Regions from separate parts of the Bacillus tuaregi genome, predicted to be linked through region 2. Evidence: riboswitches for the same ligand, from Rfam matches in the RefSeq annotation. Region 2 holds a riboswitch; the other holds the start of a gene.
The links. Region 2 has a riboswitch for lysine ahead of dapA (4-hydroxy-tetrahydrodipicolinate synthase). Riboswitches for the same ligand answer to the same signal wherever they lie in the genome.

Region 1 (3,946 bases), 2.1 Mb from region 2:
TGTAAATAGCCGGGAGCATTGACTTAATACCTTCTACAATACCTCTTGTAAATATCTTTCCAGGCACTCCGCGTAACACCATTGACTGTCTGACAAACATAACCAAAGTAACGATAAGCCCAAATGTGCCGCCTAATAATAACGATTTTGTTACATCCGTATTTTCAAAGATTTTTAGAATCGAGGTAGTTTCTGCAGCCTGATATCCCGTCCAAATCATAGCTCCTACTGTACCAATTACTAACGCAATAATAGGCCAAATGAGATCCCCGACTGTACCTGTACTACTTGTTGGAAGTGGATTCTTTAATTCTCCTGGAATTGTTTTATTAGGATCGTAGAGCTTCCCTTCCTTTTGTGCCCTTTGTTCATGAAGCTTCATCGGTCCGATGTCCATGTTTCGGAAGGCAACTAAAAAAACAATAAAAATCGTCGGCCACACGTAATAATTCATCGGAGCCATTTGCATAAAAGCAGATAGTGCGCTATATTCTGTCATTCCGTGAGCCGCTAAAATCGTACTGATTAAGGCAATAATATAGGCTCCCCAGCTCGAAATAGGAGATACAACACAGATTGGTGCAGAAGTTGAATCGATGATATAGGCAAGCTTTGCTCTAGATACTCTATGTCTATCTGTAATCGGGCGTGTTACTTGACCAACTGCAAGCGCATTGAAGTAGTCATCAATGAAAATGATAATGCCTAAAACTGCCCCAACTACCTGTGCACCAGCACGTGTTTTTACTCGTTTCATTGCCCAATCACCAAACGCCCTGCTTCCTCCAGAAATTGAAATAAAGGCAGTAATGATTCCTAATAGTAGTAAAAAGATAATGATGTATACATTCCATGTATTTAATGCTCCATCAGAAATGAAGATTGCTTTGACTGCATCCCCTATGATAGCAATTGTTTCCCCCATATTGAATTGTGCCAGTAGTAATGCAGAAGCAACAATACCCGTTGCCAGTGATATAAGCACCTTTCTTGTAGCTACTACCATCACAATCGCTAACAAAGGTGGCAGTATTGAGTATATTGTGTTTTCCATTCCTGTTTCCTCCTCCTGATTATTGAGGGGTGAACTTGACATGGGAAGAAAAGCAGTTTATTTTCAGCTTGCATTTGCAAGAAAATAAAAAGAGCAGCAATAGAGAAATGTCTATTGCTGCCCTTTATAAGCAACTGTTTTCTCCACCACGATCTGTAGCTCTTCATTAAAAGGATTTCCTTCATAATGACAGTGTTACTCTTATTCAGAGCAACCCCAGCATACTAAAACTTGACAGATTTAGTAGCTTCGGCGATTTTTCCTTTCAACTGTGGTCATAGTTGTCATCCTCACACAGCCTACTCTTAAATACCGCGCCTCTACCCCAACGGAATGATTAGGTATTATTTATTTTTCTAGAATAGTATAACAAATTATTACTTTTTTGTCACTATCGTACTTCCCGTTAAACTTTTGGTAAAAAACTCCTACTGACCTGCTAATTTTGTTACAAGACTAGTATGCCTCGGTTTTTCTTCTATTGGGTCCTCTGCAGGTACTGCTCGTTTAATAAAGAAAGCTAAAACAAAGGCGAGTGCAATAATTATCGTACTAACAAAGAAGGTAAAATTAATTCCATCTAATGTAGCTGTTAGGAGAATTTGCTGCTGGACTTCTGCTGTCGGCTCACCCCCAACTTGATGGATAGCATCCCTCATCATCCTGGTTACGACGTTTTCTGTCCGAATTGACATAAGAGTAACCAATAGTGCCGTTCCAATCGCTCCAGATACCTGATTTAACGTGTTATTCATCGCAGTGCCATGGGGGTACAATCTTCTAGGTAATTGATTTAACCCATTTGTTGAAACGGGCATCATGACGAGCGACAAGCCAAGCATTCTGATTGCATGAATGATGACTAAGAACATATAGGTGGTTTCAAATGTCAATTGACTGAATAAATACGTTGCTATGCCCGTAATAGCTAATCCAATAATCGCTAAGATTTTGCCACCGAAGCTATCAAATAACCTTCCTGTTATAGGTGACATGGCGGCATTGAGCAGAGCTCCCGGTAATAGCATTAAGCCAGCATCCATTGGTGATATTCCCCGAATGGTTTGAACATAGATAGGTAATAGCAGGAAACCGGAAAACATCGCCATGTTCATAATCATGGTTATGACGGATGATAAAGCAAACATCGGATATTTATATACTCCAAAGTTTAGCATTGGGTCGGCAAGCCTCGCCTGACGGATGATAAAATAAGTTAATGAAATAACACCTATACCAATTGTTACAAAAACCTGCGGGTTATCCCACCCTTTATTCCCTGCAGAACTGAATCCATACAATAATCCGCCAAATCCAATACTTGAAAGAAGCACCGAGAAGGAATCAAGCTTAATATCAACTATTTCCTTCTTATCCTTTAGCATGAAAAAGCCAAGCAAAAGAATGATGACAGCGATTGGAGCAATAAAATAGAACAGGGCGCGCCAATTGTAATGTTCTACAATCCAGCCTGATAACGTGGGACCAATTGCCGGCGCGAACATTAAGATTAAACCAAAGACCCCCATTGCCGTTCCTCGCTTGTGAATCGGAAAGCTTACTAACATCACATTCATTAATAAAGGCATCATGATAGCTGCTCCGGCAGCTTGAACCATCCGCCCTAATAATAAGGTAATAAAGATATGAGAAATCCCGGCAATAAACGTTCCTACAGTAAATAAACTCATTGCTGTTAAAAAGAGGTTTCTTACTGAATACTTGCGTATTAAAAAAGCTGTTGTTGGAATCATGACTCCGCTCACGAGCATAAAACCAGTCGTTAGCCACTGAACCGTAGCAGTCTCAACCTGTAAATCCGTCATGATAGAAGGCAAAGCTATGTTTAATAATGTATTATTTAAAAATGTAATAAATGCACCAATCAGCAAAACGGCTATCAATCCGTAAGGTGGTCGATCAGTGTTGATCGATTGATCCATTTTGATTCCCCCTAGATAAAATATGTACACATCATAAACTATTATTGATGATAAGAATCAATCATCTCATAAGGGTAGTTTGGATTTCGCACGATAAAATATCCATATTACTTATACAAAATTCTTCTGTCTGTGGTCATATAAAAAGCTACTTTCACTGTGAAAGTAGCTTTTTATATTTAGCGCAAATTATTCCTCTCCAAAAACGTCATGCCATTCCTTTCTCTTTGCCAGCATTTCACTTGCGAGCTCCTTGGCTCCCTCAAGACTATGACTTGCCGCCCACCCACATTGAACCTCGTTACATGCAGGCACTTCATCGGCTTCCAGTACATCCTTTAAGGTGCTCTCCAAAATATCCAAAATTTCCTCGTGATTATCGTGGTTAATCATAGTTAGATAAAAACCAGTCTGACAGCCCATAGGACTGACATCGACAACCTGATCTGTATGATTTCGAATATTTTCAGCCATTAAATGCTCAAGAGAATGTAAGGACGGCATTTCCATATGTTCCTTGTTTGGCTGCTTTAGACGAACGTCATACTTATGGATGACATCACCATTCTTCCCTGTCTTAACCCCCGCAAGACGTACATAGGGAGCCCGTACTTTTGTATGATCAAGATTGAAGCTTTCAACATTCATTTTTTTCACCATCATCTTCACTCCTATATAATATAAACTATTTCATATTAGCCAAGCCCAATATATTGTTCACCTGAAGGAACATCTCGATTATATCATACACCAATCCCTCGTACTTATAGCTGAATGAGCGGATAGAGCCAGGGAAGAATCAGAGACGTAAGGATGGCAGCACACCCCATTGCCATGCTTGAAACCGCACCTTGTAAAGGTCCTTCTTTTACGGCCTGACTCGTACCAATAACATGTGAGACTGTCCCAATTCCTAATCCGCGAGAAAAAGGATCAGAAATTTTCAAGA
Region 2 (3,946 bases):
TTGCTCGCTCGTGGGGTTTACCCCGTTCCATTTCCTCCGTTTCCAGAGGAACTACGTCACTGTGGCACTTTCAGGATACTCTCAGCATATCCTTAAGAAGGACTTAGCTTAATTTCTCCGCCGTCAGAGAATCATCTCTGCCCACCTTTGCAGATGGCACGAACACTCCGGGCATCTCAGCACCGGGCGAGCCTGGACTTTCCTCAACTCATGTCTAACATGAGCCGCGACTACTCACCATTTCATGTTTTGTTGCTCATCACTTACATGTATTAATTTATCATAAATAAGTGGATGACGTCTCTAGTGGATTTCTCCCAGAGATGGAATGTTTTAGGGATAGTTGGTTCGCATATAGTCCAATGGGGACAGACACCTAATCATGGAGTTTAAATATAATAGGTTGAAAAATGTAACTAAAAGTTCATATGATGAGGTGGTTTGCTTTGTTTTTTCATATTAAAGAATTACAGTACCATGCCAAACCAGAAAGACCTGACCCGTTGTTTGCCAAGCAGCTTCAAGAGGTGTTAGGAGGACAGTTCGGTGAAATTTCTGTAGCCCTACAATATTTATTTCAAGGTTGGAATGTGCGTGGAAACGGAAAATATAAGGATTTATTAATGGATACAGGTACAGAGGAACTGGCACATATTGAAATGCTGGCAACGATGATTGCAAGACTGCTTGACGGGGCGCCAGTAGGGGACCTGGAGGAAGCAGCGAAAAATCCTGTGATTGCTGCCATTCTTGGAGGAATGAATCCACAGCATGCCATCGTTTCGGGTCTTGGAGCCATGCCGGCAGACAGTGTTGGAAATAGATGGACAGCCGATTATATTATTGCAAGCGGGAACTTACTGGCAGATTTTCGAGCCAATTTAAATGCAGAATCACAGGGGCGTTTGCAGGTAGTCCGATTATATGAAGCCACGAACGATCGTGGTGTGAAGGATATGCTGTCTTGGTTGATAGCCCGTGACACGATGCACCAAAATCAATGGATTGCTGCGATTAAGGAGTTGGAAGCAAAGGAAAATGTGGTGGTACCAAGCTCCTTCCCGAAAGAATGTGAAAAACAAGAGGTGGCCTATACGCTTTTTAATTTCTCAAGAGGAAATAAAAGTGCAGCTGGACGTTGGGCGCAGGGACCAAGTATGGATGGATTAGGTACATTTAACTATGTGGAAAAACCAGTTCCGCTTGCGCCTAAGCCGGTATTAAATCCTGCTCCTCCATATATTCATGATACATTACCATCCGTAATCATGGGGGCTCATCAAATACCACCTAATTTAAAATAAGTTGCTGTACATGAAAAAAGCCTAGACATTTGTCTAAGCTTTTTTCGCGTGTAGCAGTCAGTCTTAACTTGCGGCTTCTTCTTTTATGTCTACATCATTTTCTTTTAATTCATTTAAAACTGCCTTTAATGAACTAAGCTCCGTATCATTTAAAGGTATCAATGGTAACCGTACGCCACCGACTGGCACACCTGCTAAATTTAATGCGGCCTTAACAGGAGTTGGATTTGGTGCAGCAAATAGAGCTTTCATTATTGGTAGCAGGTTACGGTGCATTTCTGCTGCTTTTCGATGGTTTCCACCCATAAAATGCTTAATCATAGTCTGCATTTCTTTCCCAATCACGTGGGAAGCAACGGAAATAACGCCAGCTCCGCCAATTGATAGGACAGGTAATGTGACACCATCATCACCGCTGTATAAAGAAAATCCTTCAGGAGTCTGTCTAATAATTTCAGACATCGCGTCAAGGTTTCCACTGGCATCTTTAATAGCTACAATATTAGGAATTTGTGCAAGTCGAACAGTAGTGTCTACTGACATATTAATCACACTACGTCCTGGGATATTATATAGCATGACTGGCAGTGATGTTGACTCAGCAATTGCCTTGAAGTGCTGATATAACCCTTCCTGTGACGGTTTGTTGTAGTATGGAACAACAAGCATAACACCATCTACGCCGGCATTCTCAGCGAGCTTTGTTAAATGAATGGATTCTCTCGTGTTATAGGAACCGGTGCCTGCGATAACAGGGATTCTTCCTTCTACTACATTAACGACAAATTTGAATAATTCAACCTTCTCTTCTGTTGTTAGAGTAGGTGACTCTCCAGTTGTGCCAGCTACCACTAATCCTTCAGTACCATTTTCAATTAAATAATTAACTAAGTTTCTTGTAGCGCTATAATCAACCTCACCGTTTTGATCAAATGGTGTTACCATTGCTGTTAATAATTGTCCGAAATTCATTACTTCTCCACTTCCTTTTCATCATTTTAAAAATCGAGGGAGAAGGCCACTTTATCAGTAAACGCAAAAAGCAACAACGAGGGTACGCTGCTGCAGTAGAAACATAAACGTAAAAACGTTTCTGTGCGTAAGATAGCCCTCCATATAGATACCTATATGACAGTTCTGTATTTATTCAACAGCAGAACCAGCTTCAAAAATAATGAGATTCTCTCAGCTTCGGCAAATTCCCCTTTCCACAATCATCAATAGATCTCATTATCCTCCTATTGTGTACTTATGGTCTTTGCGCCTCTATCCTTACTTCAAATTTATTGAAATAAGAAAATATGTAATTAATAAAATAATATAATAGTTTTACCGTAATTGCAATGATAAATTCAAATTTTTATAAAGAAGTGAAAAATCAGATTAATTCATTAGAATAACAGGCAAACGTTTAGCATTAGCTTTAAGAAAGTAGTTTAGTTATAATTAGCATATTGTTTTATTTAGAATATTAAGAAAGTGCGGAGGGATTCTATTGAAAGAACATGGCATACATATGCTTCAGTATGATTACTGGGCTAATATGAAGCTTTTAACTCATGTCGATAGCTTTAATGAGGATATATTTCACAAACCGCTTAAAAGTGTATTTCCTTCTATTGCTGATACCTTTTATCATATATTTAGAGGTCAGCGGATTTGGATAAAAAGGTGTATTCCGGATCTTTCAGTTAACGAAAATATAACTTCATTTCAAGATATAGAACAAGCGAAAACCTGTTTTTCCAAGCTTCATACCACTATGATTGACTTGATACATTTGTCTTATGATGAGTTAAACGAGGTTGTTTATCAAAATTCAAGGGGTACAACCTTTACAAATCACATAGATGAAATTATGCATCATCTTGCCAATCATGGTACTTATCATAGAGGCAATATTGCTTCCATGATAAGAGAATGCGGTTATAATGGGACTTCTACTGATTATATTCAGTTTTTAAGGGATATGAAAAATTAAAATAAACAGGCACACCCCGGGGTGTGCCTGTTTATTTTAACTTCATTCAGCAAATGCTTTTTGTACCGAAAGCTTGCGACAGGTACAGAAGTCCCTCACTTCTACAAGTGGGTGATGAAGGCAAACGTACTTCGATTCAGTGGAGGTTCAAACCCAGGCTGAATGAAGGTTAGCCTCCGGCGGTTGTCAGGGATTTTTTAAGGTAGTTTATCGAGCGAGCTCAGGTAATCAGGAACGCAAATTCGACGGGCGAATTTGATTTTAGTCAAAAGGTGAATAGAGTATCTTAAATAGTAGAAATTAATGATAAAGAGCTCACTCTAATGAGGGGGATTAAATATGTCAAAGGCGCTAATTGTCTATACAAGCATGACCGGGAATACGAAGACATGTGCACACATTGTGGAGGATAAATTAAAGGAACTAGGAGTAAGGGTAACAGTAAAAGATTGCACGCAGGCCGGTGCAGATGAGTTTATGGATGTGGATATATGTATTGTTGGTACGTATACCTATGGCGATTATGGGAACCTCCCCAATGAAATGGTCAATTTTTATGAGGACCTTGCTTCGCTTAAATTAAAAGGAAAGGTCTTCGGTGTTTTTGGTTCAGGAGATAGCTATTATCCCCAGTTTTGCAAAGCTGTTGATGATTTCACAG

Region 1: another riboswitch for lysine. It lies ahead of BQ5321_RS20330 (Na+/H+ antiporter NhaC family protein); the one in region 2 lies ahead of dapA (4-hydroxy-tetrahydrodipicolinate synthase).

Annotation. Positions count from the first base shown of each region.
Region 1 covers NZ_LT629731.1:3,725,037-3,728,982, forward strand. The annotation lists gene BQ5321_RS20330 (Na+/H+ antiporter NhaC family protein) at 1-1,054, opposite strand, end outside; lysine riboswitch at 1,203-1,385, opposite strand; gene BQ5321_RS20335 (DHA2 family efflux MFS transporter permease subunit) at 1,483-2,997, opposite strand; gene BQ5321_RS20340 (S-ribosylhomocysteine lyase) at 3,187-3,654, opposite strand; gene BQ5321_RS20345 (LrgB family protein) at 3,762-3,946, opposite strand, start outside.
Region 2 covers NZ_LT629731.1:1,652,180-1,656,125, forward strand. The annotation lists RNA gene rnpB (RNase P RNA component class B) at 1-242, opposite strand, end outside; gene BQ5321_RS10185 (manganese catalase) at 447-1,304, shown strand; gene dapA (4-hydroxy-tetrahydrodipicolinate synthase) at 1,368-2,276, opposite strand; lysine riboswitch at 2,402-2,581, opposite strand; gene BQ5321_RS10195 (DinB family protein) at 2,800-3,285, shown strand; gene BQ5321_RS10200 (flavodoxin) at 3,625-3,946, shown strand, end outside.